3 regions of the Duffyella gerundensis genome follow, and region 1 is predicted to be linked to each of the others. Evidence: predicted binding sites of a transcription regulator. Region 1 holds the regulator's gene; each other region holds the start of a gene.
What was found. Region 1 encodes CRP, which controls carbon source genes, mostly activating them, when cyclic AMP is high. Its sites were predicted from a motif close to ATGTGANNNNNNTCACAT; they were not measured.
Positions count from the first base shown of each region.

Region 2: the regulator CRP is predicted to act here: its motif matches at 1,968-1,985, upstream of serC (3-phosphoserine/phosphohydroxythreonine transaminase).
Region 3: the regulator CRP is predicted to act here: its motif matches at 1,443-1,460, upstream of EM595_RS03980 (CdaR family transcriptional regulator).

Region 1 is NZ_LN907827.1:393,333-398,711, forward strand. Features, by position in the region: gene EM595_RS01675 (YccS/YhfK family putative transporter) at 1-1,762, opposite strand, end outside; gene crp (cAMP-activated global transcriptional regulator CRP) at 1,826-2,458, opposite strand; gene EM595_RS01685 (phosphoribulokinase) at 3,173-4,042, opposite strand; gene EM595_RS01690 (YheU family protein) at 4,115-4,333, opposite strand; gene EM595_RS01695 (hydrolase) at 4,337-5,344, opposite strand.
Region 2 is NZ_LN907827.1:1,393,824-1,399,202, reverse strand. Features, by position in the region: gene aroA (3-phosphoshikimate 1-carboxyvinyltransferase) at 1-720, opposite strand, end outside; gene serC (3-phosphoserine/phosphohydroxythreonine transaminase) at 802-1,887, opposite strand; gene ycaO (30S ribosomal protein S12 methylthiotransferase accessory factor YcaO) at 2,185-3,942, shown strand; gene focA (formate transporter FocA) at 4,296-5,156, shown strand; gene pflB (formate C-acetyltransferase) at 5,237-5,379, shown strand, end outside.
Region 3 is NZ_LN907827.1:894,048-899,426, forward strand. Features, by position in the region: gene degP (serine endoprotease DegP) at 1-1,390, shown strand, start outside; gene EM595_RS03980 (CdaR family transcriptional regulator) at 1,557-2,714, shown strand; gene EM595_RS03985 (DUF3461 family protein) at 2,775-3,167, opposite strand; gene dapD (2,3,4,5-tetrahydropyridine-2,6-dicarboxylate N-succinyltransferase) at 3,438-4,262, opposite strand; gene glnD (bifunctional uridylyltransferase/uridylyl-removing protein GlnD) at 4,348-5,379, opposite strand, start outside.

The DNA of each region.
Region 1 (5,379 bases):
CAACGATAAACTGGCTGTGCGTCACCCACAGCTTCATGTCATCAAGATACCGGGAATTAAAGCCCGGCTCTTGCATCGCCTGATTCAGCGAGTTAAACAGCGCATTGTGCGCCTGATTGACCCGCATGCGTTGCCAGGCGAGCTTTTGCGGCGACTGCTCCGGCCCCAGCAGTTGCCGTAAAGCATCCTGATAGGTTTCCAGTGCATCATGGGCATTCTGACGTAGCAGGCCGCTCTGCCACTGCGGCCACAGCCAGACCATGCCGGCAAAGGCGATCAGGCAGCCCATCAGCGTGTCCATCAGACGCGGCAGCAGAAAAGCGGAGCCGTTCAGCGACAGCAGCTGCAACGTCCAGACGGTGGTCACGGTAAACCCAACCATTGCCCAGCCGTAAAACTTACGGATGATCAGATAGCCACCCAGCGTGATCGCCAGCATGATCAGCAATACCACCGATTCCGGTACGGCAAAGCGCAGCGTGGCGGCGGCGACAATCAATCCCGCCAGCGTGCCCAGCGCCCGGTGCTGAATGCGTACGCGCGTGGCGCTGTAGCCATTCTGGCTGACGAACATAATGGTCATCAGAATCCAGTAAGGCTTGGGAATATCGAAGAACAGCGCCAGCGTACTGCCAAACATCAGCATAACGGCGAAGCGAGCAGCGGTGCGCAGCGCGGCGGATTTCAACGACAGATAGCTGCGTAGCGCTGGTAAAAGCGGCAGTCGACGCTGACGATCGGCCATCAGGTCGCGGCGGTAAAGTGGGCGCTGAGTGCGCAGCACGCGGCCGATGCGGCTGAAATGATAAAAGCAGAAGTTACCTACCGGATTATCAGGATGCTGGCGGGCGATTTTCTCCAGCGCCTGCAACGGCTTATCCATCTCAAAACGATCCGGCATGCGATGATAAAGAATGTCGTCAGCCAGCACGCGCAGGCGAGCAGAAATGACGCGAGCGTTCCAGCGGATTACTGCCTCGGCATGGCTCTTTTCCACCAGCTTTTGCACCTCTTCCGGCTGATGCAAACTCACCGAAATGTGCTCCTGCAGATCCAGTGCCACCTGAAATGCCCGCGTCAGCCGCTTGTGGCTGTTGTCACGATTGGCCGCCAGCATGTGCATTTGCTGATAACAGGTATTAATGAGATCGACCACTTTCTGTTGCCGTGCCAGCAACGGCGGCAGCGCTTTTTCAGGATCGGTGAGCTGGGTCAGCAGGCTGTATTTTTTATCACAATAATCTGCCAGTTCACGATAGATCAGGCTGAGTGTCTCGCGCATCGGCTGCTCTTCCCACAGCCAGAACCAGAACGCATTGAACAGCCCATACCATAAGGTGCCACCAATATAGAGCAGCGGCGGTGCCCAGATCGGCAGCTTACCTGTCAGGCTCAGGGTAAAGATGGCGGCGATCAGTGAACCCGATAACAGGCGGCCATGCAGCGGGCTGATTTCGCCCAGCACGCCGAGCAGCATGGTCATCGCAAACAGGATCGCGGGCAACGGAATGCCATGCAGCGTTAAGACCTGCATCAGCAGGCTGCTGGTTGCAAACAGAGAACCGCCCACAATTAGCCGCTTAAAAAAGCGTTTGTGCGGCGTATCAAGACCAGAAATATTACAGCAGGCAGGAACCAGCGAGAACAGCAGGCCTTTTTGCAGATCGCCGCACAGCCAGCTGATGGCCACCGGCAGGCACAGCACCAGCGTCTGCCGCAGGGCATAATTTACTTCAGGGTGGTAGATGAGTCGGCGCCACATCAGCTTTTCACAACATAGAAAACGGCGTGATGAGCAATCATCACGCCGTCGGGGTAAGAAAAATCAGCGAGTGCCGTAGACGACGATCGTTTTACCGTGTGCAGAAATCAGGTTTTGATCTTCCAGCATTTTCAGAATGCGGCCCACCGTTTCGCGGGAACAACCAACGATCTGGCCGATCTCCTGACGGGTGATCTTAATCTGCATGCCATCCGGGTGCGTCATCGCATCAGGCTGACGCGCCAGATTCAGCAACGTTTGTGCGATGCGGCCGGTCACGTCCAGGAACGCCAGGTTGCCCACTTTTTCTGAGGTAACCTGCAGGCGACGCGCCATCTGTGAGGACAGACGCATCAGGATGTCGGGGTTAACCTGAATCAGCTGGCGAAATTTCTTGTAAGAGATCTCAGCCACTTCACAGGCGCTTTTCGCGCGAACCCAGGCGCTGCGTTCCTGACCTTCTTCGAACAGGCCAAGCTCACCGATAAAATCGCCCTGATTAAGGTAAGAGAGGATCATCTCTTTGCCTTCTTCATCCTTAATTAACACCGCAACTGCACCTTTAACGATGTAGTAAAGCGTCTCCGCTTTTTCACCCTGGTGGATGAGCGTGCTTTTGGATGGATATTTGTGAATATGGCAATGTGACAGGAACCATTCGAGTGTAGGGTCTGTTTGCGGTTTGCCGAGAACCATTCGCTATTATCCTCTGTTGTAATCGTGCCCTAAACACAGGGGCAAGATTCCCTGTCAGGCGTTGAAATAGTAAAGCTATTCCTTTGAAGGAAAGTCGGCGGGCTGCTGTTTTGAGTTTTGCTCATCAGTGCTCCCGTTTTCGCTTGCGCAACGAAAATATTACAACTTCGTTTGTAGCACAGCTTTCACTTACTGTCTTCTGTTGTCTCGCTTCAGCATGATGTACATCGTGTCAGATTGCGCTTTTAGCAGGGCAGGTTGACGCGATCATACTCACACTCGATCAATGGTTATAGTAAAGCGCATGTCAGCGGAGCGAAGAGCATAATCCCCGCTTTTAGGAGAATCCTCAGGCGTGCAGTACTGCGTAACAGCATGAGTATTGACGGGCCGGTGCGTGATTGCGGCGAGGATAATATCACTGGTAGCAAGCATTTGCAGTGCAGTCGTGCGTTTTCTTTGCTGCTGACGGCAAGAGCGGGCTGGTTTGCATAGCGGAAAAGTATTATCGGCAGTCTGTATCGCCCGATCTCATATCATGATCGTCCGCAGCGCAAAAATCAGGACAAGGGCGAGGAGAGAATAGCGCACCTGCAGAACACCAATACGTGATGATTAACAGGCGTAACGGCTGGCGCAGCGGGCAATGGTCAAACCGCTAAGGTTAACGATTTGTAAAATATTTGTGATTGCCGCCCGCGGCCCGGCTGCATTTTATTCGATCTTTTTACCTTCCATTAAACGTTGTACCAACGGCGTCATAATCAGTTCCATCGCCAGGCCCATTTTGCCGCCCGGTACCACCAGCGTATTGATGTGCGAGATAAACGAGCCCTGCAGCATGGCGAGTAAATAAGGAAAATCGATATCTTCCAGGCCGCGGAAGTGAATCACCACGAAGCTTTCATCCAGCGAGGGAATATCCCGCGCGGCGAAGGGGTTTGAGGTATCCACCGTTGGAACGCGCTGAAAGTTGATGTGCGTGCGCGAAAACTGCGGCGTGATGAAATTGATGTAATCATCCATTGAGCGCACCACGGAATCCATCACCGCTTCACGCGAGTGACCGCGCTCGCTGGTATCGCGCACCAGCTTCTGGATCCACTCAAGATTGACGATAGGCACCACGCCGACCAGCAAATCGACCTTGTCCGCCACGTTATGCTGCTGTGTGACGACGCCGCCGTGCAGGCCTTCGTAAAACAGGATGTCGGTGGGTTCCGGCAGCGGTTGCCACGGCGTAAAGGTGCCAGGCACCTGGTTCCACGGCACCGCTTCATCATAGGTGTGCAGATATTTACGTGACTGGCCGGTACCGTTCAGCCCGTATTCAATAAAGGTCTGTTCCAGCAGGCCAAAATCGTTAGCCTCTGGGCCAAAATAGCTGACGTGGCGCCCGGAATCGCGCGCTTTACGGATCGCCATATCCATTTCAGGCCGGGTAAAACGGTGAAAGCTGTCACCTTCCAGTTCGGCCGCTTGCAAATTAAACTGCTGAAAAATCTTGCGAAAGGCGAGACTGGTGGTGGTAGTACCGGCGCCGCTGGAGCCGGTAACGGCAATGATCGGATGCCTTGCTGACATAGTGCTGCTCCCTGAATGGATCTGCGACAGGCATTGTTAACATGAGTCAACGCGCCTGTCATCTTTCGCCCGTTAGCTGCGGATCGCTTTGCGCGGCATGATATTTACCGTCTCATGCAGTTCTGACCACACCAGCACCGCCTCGCCGCTTTCCAGCTGACGGCGCACATCGGCAATTTTATCGGCGAAGCTGCGTTCCTGCTCACCGTAATCGGTGCCTTCGCGCAACACGAATGATTCAATCAGGCTGTTCAGCGTCTCCGCTTCAAGTTCTTTCCAGGGAATAATCACCGCTTAGTTATCCAGATATGTTGAGAGCCATTGAGGAATACGTTTTTCCAGCCACATTTGCGGCTGCCGTGGCGTGCCGCCGACAAAGCCAACGTGGCCACCGTATTGTGTCAGTTGATAGGTAATGTTAGCAGGAAGCTGGGCTAAATCCGGGATCACCGCCGCGGTCATAAAAGGATCGTCCTGCGCATGCACGATCAGCAGCGGTTTGCGCACCTGCGGCAGCAACGGCATGGCGCTGGCCCGCTGATAATAGTCGCCTGCACTGGCAAAACCGTGTGCGCGAGCAGTAATCGCCTCATCAAAGGCGCGAAGTTTTTTCAGCGCCTTAAGTCCGGCGAGATCGATCGGCAGCGTGCCAGGCCAGGCGTGCAGCTTGCGTGCGGCATTCTGCTTCAACAGCGACAGCAGATAGCGCTGATAAAGCCGGGAGAAGCCCTGTTCGAGTTTGATGCTGCAAGGTTCAAGCAGCAGCGGTGCAGACACCACCACAGCTGCATCAAGCGGCGCGCGATCGCCATCCTGCCCCAGCAAACAGGCCAGCATATTGCCGCCCAGCGATACGCCGACGGCGGCGGTGGCGACGCGGCCATAATTTTCCTGTAGCCAATGCAGAAAAAAGCGTCCATCTTCCGTTTCGCCGGAGTGATAAATGCGGTTCAGCCGGTTGGGTTCGCCGCTGCAGCCGCGAAAATGCATCACCACGCCCAGCCAGCCACGCTGACGAAACGTCTCCAGCAGACCATGCGCATAAGGGCTGTTAAAATTGCCCTCCAGCCCGTGAAACAGCACCACGCGCGGTTTATGCCGCGCCGCCATCGGCTCTTCACTCCAGGCGAGATCGACAAAGTCGCCGTCGGGCAGTTCCAGCCGCTGCCAGTGCGGCGTCAGCGTAATGCGTCGGCGAAAAAAACGTGGCATCACGGTTTGCAGGTGCGGATTGCGCAGGCCCGCCATTGGCGTGAATTCAGTATCCGGTAAATCTGTTATTGCGGGAGTTATACAATCCATATCACACTGTTGGCTTCGATGAGTTGCGTTCGGAT
Region 2 (5,379 bases), 1.0 Mb from region 1:
AACCAGATAGTCACCGGGCGCTGAATAATGCTGCCCACCAGCGATGGTAAAGTGCTGATAATGGTCATTATGGACATCCACACCGAAGGTTTTCATCAGCTTGAGCGTGATATCAATGTAGGGCTTTGAAACCAAATCGCCTTTGATGGCAATGTGTGTATCTTTCTCTGCCAGAGGTGACGTCATCAGCAATGCAGTAAGAAACTGACTTGAGACACTGCCGTCTACAGTTATCTTACCGCCGGTAAATCCGCCCTTCAGGCGCAAAGGTGGATAATCCGTTTGCTCCAGATAATCAATCTGCGCGCCGCCCTGGCGTAATGCATCGACCAGATGGCCAATTGGGCGTTCTTTCATACGCGGCTCGCCGGTAAGCACGATATCATTCTTACCCAGGCATAAGGCCGCGGCCAATGGACGCATCGCGGTACCGGCATTACCCAGAAAAAGCTCCAGAGCCTGCTCTGAAAATAAAGGTCCACCACAGCCCGTAACCTCGCACACGGTGCGATCTGTAGAAAGCTGGTAGCTGACGCCTAACGCTTTAAGCGCATTGAGCATATGTTTAACATCATCGCTGTCGAGCAGGTTGGTTAACCTGGTAGTACCTGATGCCAGGGCAGCAAGCAGCAACGCGCGATTTGATACGCTTTTCGAACCAGGCAAATTAACTGTGCCCTCAACATGCGCAATGGGTTGTAACGTTAGAGAGTCCTGCATGTGAAACCTTTACTCCATAAATTCAGCGGCAAGGAAACCTCATGGTGTTATGAGGTTTCCGTAGTGGTGCTTACGCGATAATTAACCGTGACGACGTTCAAACTCAATCATGAAATCGGTCAGGGTTTTGACGCCCTCAAACGGCATGGCATTGTAGATAGAAGCGCGCATACCGCCAACCACGCGATGGCCTTTCAGAGCATGCAGTCCTGCCGCGTAAGATTCATCAAGAAACAGCTTATCCAGCGAAGCATCTGCTAACTGAAAAGGCACGTTCATCCGCGAGCGGTTGGATGTAGCAACGTCATTACGATAAAAATCGCTCTTATCAATAACGCCATACAGCAGGTCGGCTTTTTGCTGATTAATGCGATCGATTTCTGCTACGCCGCCCTGCTCTTTCAGCCATTTAAATACCAGACCAGAAAGATACCAGGCAAAAGTAGGCGGCGTGTTGAACATAGAGTCATTATCCGCAAGCACTTTATAATCGAGGATAGAAGGTACTTCTTTGCGGGCTTTGCCAAGCAGGTCCTCGCGCACGATAACGATGGTCAATCCTGCAGGGCCAATATTTTTTTGTGCACCGGCGTAAATAACGCCATAGCGATTGATATCCAGCGGGCTGGATAAAATGGTGGAAGAGAGATCGGCCACAACCACTTTATTGCCGAAGGCAGGTTGTTCCGCAATGGCAACACCATCAATGGTTTCGTTAGGGCAGAAATGCACGTAGGCTGCGTCATCAGAAAGCTGCCACTGGCTCATTGGCAGAATAGCGCGCTTGCCATCCAGCACCGTTTTTACATCAATCACATTTGGTGCGCAGAACTTCTCCGCTTCCAGAATGGCGCTATGGGCCCAGTATCCACCGTCAACGTAATCAGCGGTAGCCGCACTGCCCAGCAGGTTACCTGGAATCGCAGCAAACTGGCCGCGGGCACCGCCGTGGCAGAACAAAACTTTGTAATTGGCGGGTATTTTAAGAAGATCACGGAGGTCGCTTTCAGCCTCTTGTGCAACCTGAATAAATTCCTTGCTGCGATGGCTAATCTCCATCACTGAAGTGCCGAGCCCTTTCCAGTTTGTGAGCTCTTGCTCAGCCCGACGAAGCACTTCAACCGGCAGCATTGCTGGACCGGAGCTAAAATTATAAATCTGCGTCATTTCCCCTCACCACTGTCATATAAAACGGTTATGCATATCCTATCGGTTTTATCACTGCCTCCTGGATGCTGCAACGATTAATCAGGTAACGATCACATTTTTGGAAAAGCCGCAGCAAAAGCTTATGTTGCCGATGTAAATGGTCACGATATTTTGTGAGGTTTCATACATAAAGCGCCTTTAATGGCTGCAACCAGCTTACTCGCCTGCCATGCTGCCTCGGCTTTCATTGGCGGGACAATGGCAAAACCCGTATCATTACGCGCTTTCATTTTTCTCACACCTAAGAGCGGGCTCATGACTCAAACATTTATTCCCGGAAAAGACGCGGCACTGGAAGACTCCATTGCGCGTTTTCAGCAAAAACTGCAGGATTTAGGCTTTACGATTGAAGAAGCCTCTTGGCTCAACCCTGTTCCTCATGTCTGGTCCGTGCACATTCGTGACCGTGATTGCCCGCTCTGTTTCACCAACGGTAAAGGGGCAAGCAAAAAAGCTGCGCTGGCCTCGGCGTTGGGTGAATACTTCGAACGTTTATCAACCAACTATTTCTTTGCCGATTTTTGGTTAGGCAAATCGATCGCGAACGGCGACTTTGTGCACTATCCCGATGAAAAATGGTTTCCACTGCCGGCCGATGAATCGCTGCCAGAGGGGATCCTGGATGCGCGCCTGCAGGCTTACTACGATCCGGAAAATGAGCTCAGCGCCAGCGATCTGATCGATCTGCAATCGGGCAATACGGCGCGCGGCATCTGCGCACTGCCTTTTACCCGTCAGTCCGATCTGCAGACGGTTTATATCCCCATGAACATCATCGGCAACCTGTATGTTTCTAACGGTATGTCAGCGGGCAATACGGCCAACGAAGCACGCGTTCAGGGCCTGTCTGAAGTCTTCGAACGTCACATCAAAAACCGCATTATTGCCGAAGCAATTAGCCTGCCACTGATTCCGGCCGAGGTACTGAACCGCTATCCGGGCGTGGTGGAAGCGATTGACCGCCTGGAAGCTGAAGGCTTCCCTATCCTCTCTTATGATGCCTCACTGGGTGGCAACTATCCGGTGATATGCGTTGTGCTGCTCAATCCAGCCAATGGCACCTGCTTTGCCTCTTTTGGCGCCCACCCCGATTTTGGTGTGGCGCTGGAGCGTACGGTGACCGAACTGCTGCAGGGACGTGGTCTGAAAGATCTTGATGTGTTTACGCCGCCAACCTTTGATGACGAAGAGATCGCCGATCACGCCAATCTGGAAACTCACTTCATCGATTCCAGCGGTTCTATTTCCTGGGATCTGTTTAAAGAAGATGCAGACTATCCCTTTGTTGACTGGAGCTTTAGCGGATCAACTGAAGAGGAATTCAACACCCTGATGGCAATCTTCAAAGCAGAAGATCAGGAAGTGTATATCGCGGATTATCAGCATCTTGATGTTTACGCCTGCCGCATTATCGTGCCCGGCATGTCTGACATCTATCCAGCCGATGACCTGTTATTGGCCAACAACAACATGGGAGCGCATCTTCGTGACGTTCTGCTTTCACTGCCTGACAGCCAGTGGAAAAAGCAAGACTATCTCGATCTGATTAGCCGTCTGGATGATGATGGCATGGACGATTTCACACGCGTACGTGAACTGCTCGGCATGGCGACAGGCAAAGATAATGGCTGGTACACCCTGCGCGTGGGCGAATTGAAAGCGATGCTGGCTCTTGCGGGAGGCGATCTGGAGCAGGCACTGATCTGGACTGAATGGACCATGGAGTTCAACAGCTCTGTCTTTACCCCTGAGCGGGCGAACTATTATCGCTGCCTGCAGACCCTGCTGCTGCTGGCCCAGGAAGAGGAGCGCGATCCGGTACAGTATCACCAGGTATTTTTACGCATGTACGGCAGTGATGCTGTTGAGGCGGCGTCTGCAGCATTAACCGGCGAACAGGCTTTCTATGGTTTGCAAAGCGTTGATGATGATTTAAAAGCGTTTCCAGCTCATCAGTCTCTGCTGGCTGCTTATGAAAAATTACAGAACGCTAAACGGACTAACTGGAAATAATACCTTTCTCGGTATGTTCTGAATAATGTGAATAAAGGCATCGGCTAATTTTCGCCGATGCCTTTATTGTTATTAAAACGATAAATTATTTCCGGCCCTTCATTTTTATTTAACATTCACCCTTCAGAATTTACATTAGTGAATAATCTTTCAGTTAAAACCCTGCGTCCATGAAAAATAATTTTAACTTTTAAAATATTTTTTATTTATCATTATCAATTACTTAATTTAATTTTCCCTTCTGACAGCCTTCCTGCCTGTGCTTATCCCCGCTGAATAATGATCTGTATCAACTTCTCCATTAAGGCAGTTTGGTAATATTTTCTCGCAGGCTTCTTTTGGAGAGCGCAACAGTGAAAACTGACAACCCATTCAATCTTCTGTTACCCGCCGCGATGGCAAAAGTGGCCGAAGATGCGGGCGTATACAAAGCCACAAAACATCCTCTCACAACATTTTTTCTTGCGATTACCGCTGGTGTATTTATTTCCATTGCGTTTGTTTTCTATATCACTGCCACAACCGGCTCTGGCGTGATGCCTTATGGCATTGCCAAGCTCATTGGCGGCATCTGTTTTTCATTAGGCCTGATGCTGGTGGTGATTTGCGGCGCCGATCTGTTTACCTCAACCGTACTGATTGTTGTCGCTAAAGCCAGCGGCCGTATTAGCTGGGGGCAACTGGCGCGCAACTGGCTTAACGTCTACGTCGGCAATCTGTTTGGCGCCCTGTTTTTTGTTGCCCTGATTTGGTTTGCAGGTGAACACAGCGTTGCCAGCGGCGCATGGGGGCTAAACGTACTGCAAACTGCCGAACACAAAATGCATCACACCTTCATTGAAGCGGTCAGCCTCGGCACGCTGGCTAATTTAATGGTCTGCCTTGCGGTGTGGATGAGCTACTCCGGCCATACCCTGGTCGACAAAATGCTGGCTATGGTACTGCCGGTTGCGATGTTTGTGGCCAGCGGTTTTGAGCACAGCATTGCCAATATGTTTCTGATCCCCCTGGCGATTGTCATCCGCGACTTCGCCACCCCTGACTTCTGGCAGATGACCGGCGCATCGGCAGCCCAGTTCTCCGCCTTGAACCCAATCAATTTCATCGTCGACAACCTGATTCCGGTCACGTTGGGCAACATTATTGGCGGCGGACTGCTGGTAGGTTTGACCTACTGGATGATCTATCTGCGCGGTGACGCACAGGCTCACTGAGCCACAACATTTTGGCCCGGTGTTAGCATCCTCAGCAACATCGGTACGTAAAGAAATCAACTCTTAAAGGTAGGTATATCATGACCGAACTTAACCAAAAACTGGCTACAGCATGGGAAGGTTTCGCCGCTGGCGAATGGCAAACCAGCGTCAACGTGCGTGACTTTATCCAAAAAAACTATACGCCTTATGAAGGTGATGAATCTTTCCTTGCTGGCGCAAC
Region 3 (5,379 bases), 500 kb from region 1:
GGGGCTGGCACTGAGTCCGATCGGCGTGATGGCGGCTGAAACCGCATCCTCTTCCAGCCAGCAGCTGCCAAGCCTGGCACCGATGCTGGAGAAAGTGATGCCGTCGGTGGTCAGCATCAACGTGGAAGGCAGTACCACGGTAAAAACGCCGCGCTTGCCGCAGCAGTTCCAGCAGTTCTTTGGCGATAATTCCCCTTTCTGCCAGGATGGCTCACCTTTCCAGCAGTCGCCGGTTTGTCAGGGTAACGGCGCGCCGGGCGGCGGTGGTGAAGCGCAGCAGGAGAAATTCCGTGCGCTGGGCTCGGGCGTAGTGATCAACGCCGAAAAAGGCTATGTGGTAACCAACAATCACGTGGTGGATAACGCGACCTCAATCAAAGTTCAGCTCAGCGATGGCCGGAAATATGATGCCAAGGTCATTGGTAAAGATCCGCGCTCCGATATCGCCCTGATTCAGCTAAAGGATGCTAAAAACCTCACCGCGATCAAGCTGGCCGATTCTGACGCGCTACGCGTAGGCGATTACACCGTTGCGATTGGTAACCCTTACGGCTTGGGTGAAACGGTGACCTCGGGCATCGTCTCTGCGTTGGGCCGCAGCGGCCTTAACGTTGAAAACTATGAAAACTTTATTCAGACCGATGCTGCCATTAACCGCGGCAACTCGGGCGGCGCGCTGGTCAACCTCAACGGTGAGCTGATCGGCATTAATACCGCGATTCTGGCGCCAGACGGCGGCAATATCGGTATCGGCTTTGCTATTCCGGCCAATATGGTGAAAAACCTCACCGCGCAGATGGTGGAATTTGGTCAGGTGAAGCGTGGCGAACTGGGCATTCTGGGCACCGAGCTCAATTCTGAGCTGGCGAAAGCGATGAAAGTGGATGCGCAGCGCGGCGCCTTTGTCAGTCAGGTACTGCCGCAATCCTCCGCGGCGAAGGCGGGCGTAAAAGCGGGCGATGTGATCGTGTCACTGAACAAGAAGCCGATCTCCAGCTTCGCAGCGCTGCGGGCCGAAGTAGGTTCACTGCCGGTAGGGACCAAAATGGAGCTGGGCCTGTTGCGCGATGGCAAACCGGTCACGGTTAACATTGAGTTGCAGCAAAGCACGCAGGACAAGGTGGCCTCAGCCACCATTTACACTGGCATCGAAGGCGCCGACCTGAGTAATATTGAGGCTAACGGCCAGAAAGGCGTGCGTGTCGATGCGGTGAAACCTGGCTCAGCGGCCGCGCGCATCGGCCTGAAAAAAGATGACGTCATTCTGGGCGTTAATCAGCAGCCGGTTACCAATCTTGGCGAGCTGCGCAAAATCCTCGATGGCAAACCGTCGGTGCTGGCGCTGAACATTCAGCGCGGCGATACCCGCCTCTATTTGCTGATGCAGTAATCGTTACATCCCGCAACCGGAGCGCAGGCTCCGGTTTTTTTTGCTCTGCAGAATGTGATAATCCCCGCAAATCTTTCAGCCCGCTTGTGGCTCTGTGCAAATGCACAATGTCGCCCGGACCTGGCACGCGTATGCTAACTAACCCCATGCGCTACAGGAGTAATTGATGGCCACTTACCATCTCGATGCCCGGCTTGCCCAGGAAATTGTCGCCCGCACCATGAAGATTATTGACAGCAATGTCAACGTCATGGACGCGCGTGGCCGGATTATCGGCAGCGGCGATCGGGAGCGCATTGGTGAATTGCACGAAGGTGCGCTGCTGGCGCTGTCACAGGCGCGGGTCGTGGATATCGATGATGCCGTGGCTAAACACCTTCACGGCGTGCGGCCCGGCATCAACCTGCCGTTACGCATTGATGGCGATATCGTTGGCGTGATTGGATTAACTGGCGATCCGGCAACGCTGCGTCATTATGGTGAACTGGTCTGCATGACCGCCGAGATGATGCTGGAACAGGCGCGGCTGCTGCATATGCTGGCGCAGGACAGTCGGCTGCGCGAAGAGCTGGTGCTGAATCTAATCCGCAGCGATACGCTGTCGCCCGCGCTGATTGAATGGGCACAGCGCCTGGGTATCGATCTCAACCAGCCGCGCGTGGTGGCGGTGGTGGAAGTGGACAGCGGCCAGTTGGGCGTTGACAGCGCGATGTCCGAATTGCAGCAGCTGCAAACGCTGCTGACCACGCCGGAGCGCGACAACCTGATCGCCATCGTTTCTCTGACCGAAATGGTGGTGCTGAAGCCTGCGTTGAATGCGCATGGCCGTTACGATCAGGACGAGCATCGTCGGCGGGTGGATCAGCTGCTGTTGCGTATGAAGGAGAGTGGGCATCTGCGCATGCGTATTGCGCTGGGGAACTATTTCACCGGACCGGGCAGCATTGCGCGTTCTTATCGCACCGCGCGTACCACGCTAATGGTGGGTAAACAGCGTATGCCTGACAGCCGCAGCTATTTTTATCAGGATCTGGTGCTGCCAGTGTTGCTCGACAGCCTGCGCGGCGGCTGGCAGGCCAACGAGCTTTCACGGCCGCTGGCCAGGCTCAAAAGCATGGACAGCAATGGCTTATTGCGACGCACGCTGGTGGCCTGGTTTAGCCACAATGTGCAGCCGTCGCTGACCGCCAAGGCGCTGTTTATTCATCGCAATACGCTGGAATATCGGCTTAACCGTATTTCTGAACTTACCGGGCTCGATCTGAGCAGCTTTGACGATCGTCTTTTGCTGTATGTAGCGCTGCAGCTGGATGAGCAGGCGTAAGACCGCCTGAAAAAAGAAAAGGCCAGCATTCGCTGGCCCTGTGAAACGGTATAAAGCAAATTAACGGCCGTTGCGCGTTAACTTCTCCAGATCCGATTCGATTTCCGCAATTTTATGCGCTACAACGCTTTCCAGATGATGCAGGTCATCAAGGATTTTACGTTTCAGATCGACTTCAACCTGATCGCGCTGGCAGATTTGATCAAGTTCATCAATCACGTAGCGAAGATTAGGGCTGATTTCCTGCACTTCTTTGTAGCCCTGGCCGATGTTATCCGCAACTACGGTTTTACGCTGGCGTGGATATTTAAACTTCACGCTCTTGGCAAAAAATTCGCCTTTATCTTTGCGGAAGTAGATCTTCAGAATGTCGTTGTTCGCTTCCTGACGCAGGCTATAGCGGTCAATATCATCAGGTTTGCTAATGCCAAGACCTTTCAAATTGTCGTACATAGTGGTTAATTCCTTCGAGGATGTCATATCAATGTCGGTTCGGCTACGCTGCGGGAATGGCAGAAGTGCTGCCATGCTGCATGCTCGTCCCGCTCTCAGGAGTATAAATAAAACAGTCGGAAAGGGCGGATGAGCATCTGGCGCGTTATCTGGCGCGGATTATGAACTGATTGAAAAGTAAACGCACCTGTTGATTCGTGAGGAGAATCAGGTTTTTATTCAGGAACTGTAAAGAAAATTTTACGGGCCAGCGATGTGGCCCGCAGAAGATCAATCAATGGTACGTAATAATTCGTTGATGCCCACTTTGCCGCGGGTTTTTGCGTCAACTTTCTTCACGATGACCGCACAGTAGAGGCTGTAGCTGCCATCTTTAGAAGGCAAGTTACCCGATACCACCACCGATCCCGCCGGTACACGGCCGTAATGCACTTCACCGGTTTCGCGGTCATAGATTTTGGTGCTCTGGCCGATGTAAACGCCCATGGAAATCACCGCACCTTCTTCAACGATCACCCCTTCAACAATCTCAGAGCGGGCGCCAATAAAGCAGTTATCTTCGATAATGGTCGGGTTTGCCTGCAACGGCTCCAGTACGCCGCCGATGCCTACGCCGCCGGAAAGGTGAACGTTCTTACCGATCTGTGCACAGGAGCCCACGGTTGCCCAGGTATCCACCATAGAGCCTTCATCAACGTAGGCACCGATGTTGACGTAAGAGGGCATCAGCACGGTGTTGCGCGCGATATAGGCGCCCTGGCGAACTGCCGCCGGCGGCACCACGCGGAAACCCTCTTTTTTGAAGCGCGCATCATCATAGTCAGCAAACTTCATCGGCACTTTGTCAAAATAACGGCTTTCTGCGCCATCAATGACCTGATTGTCGTTAATGCGGAAAGAGAGCAATACCGCTTTTTTCAGCCACTGATGAGTGACCCACTCACCCGCAATTTTTTCGGCTACGCGCAGGGCGCCGCTGTCGAGCAGGGCAATCACCTGGCTGACGGCGTCGCGCGTTGCGGCGTCGGCGTTAGCAGGGGTGATGTCGGCACGGCGCTCAAAGGCCGCTTCAATAACGCTTTTTAACTGTTCCATGATGCCTTTCCTGATTCTGTCTGTTCACCGCGTTAACCGGACAACGCGTCCGGGCGATGAGAATGAAAATAAAAACCGATAAAGGTCACACTTTATCGTTTGGATTAAGGGCGTCTGTCAACCGTTGTTGCAACAGTTCGCATAATTCAGCATCAAGGGCGCGCCTTTCGCTGTTGGCCAGAATAAACAGGTCTTCAACGCGTTCACCAATGGTGCTGATGCGGGCGCCATGCAGTGAGACGTTGAGATCGGCAAACACTTCTCCCACCTGTGCCAGCAGGCCGGGCTGATCGAGCGCGATCAGTTCAAGGTAAGTGCGGCGATCGGTGTGCGTCGGCAGAAAATTGACTTCGGTATCCACGCTGAAGTGCTTTAACCGCGGCGACGGTCGTCGGGTGCGCGGCGTCACCCACTCTGTCTGCGTGATCGCCTGCTCAAGCGCGTGGCTGATCATGACGTGGCGGTCGGATGCCAATGGACTGCCGTCTGGCTCAAGCACGATAAAGGTATCCATCGCCATGCCATCGCGGCTGGTAAAAATCTGCGCGTCATGGACGCTGAGATTGCGGCGATCGAGCTCGCCTGCCACCGTGGCGAAGAGATAAGGACGGTCCGGGCTCCAGATAAAGATTTCTGTGCCGCCGCGCGTCGCCTGCGGGCTAAGCAGCACCAGCGGCTTGCTGAGATCGTGCGGCATCAAATGACGCGCGTGCCAGGCGAGCTGATTAGGCGTATGCCGCAGGAAATAGTCTGCCCGGCAGCGATTCCAGATCTGGTGCAGCCGCTGCTCGTCGATGTTATCCATACGCAACAGCGCCAGCGCTTGCAGCCGGTGATGGCGCACGCGCTCCCGCAAATCGGGGCTGTTTTCCATGCCGCGCCGCAGCTGTTTTTCCGTAGCAAAAAACAGTTCGCGCAACAGGCTTTGCTTCCAGCTGTTCCATAGCGTTTCGTTGGTGGCGCAAATATCGGCCACCGTCAGACAGACCAGATAACGCAGTCGGTTTTCGTTCTGCATCACTTCAGCAAACTGCTGAATTACGGTGGGATCCTGGATATCACGCCGCTGGGCGGTGACCGACATCAACAGGTGATGGCGTACCAGCCAGGCAACCAG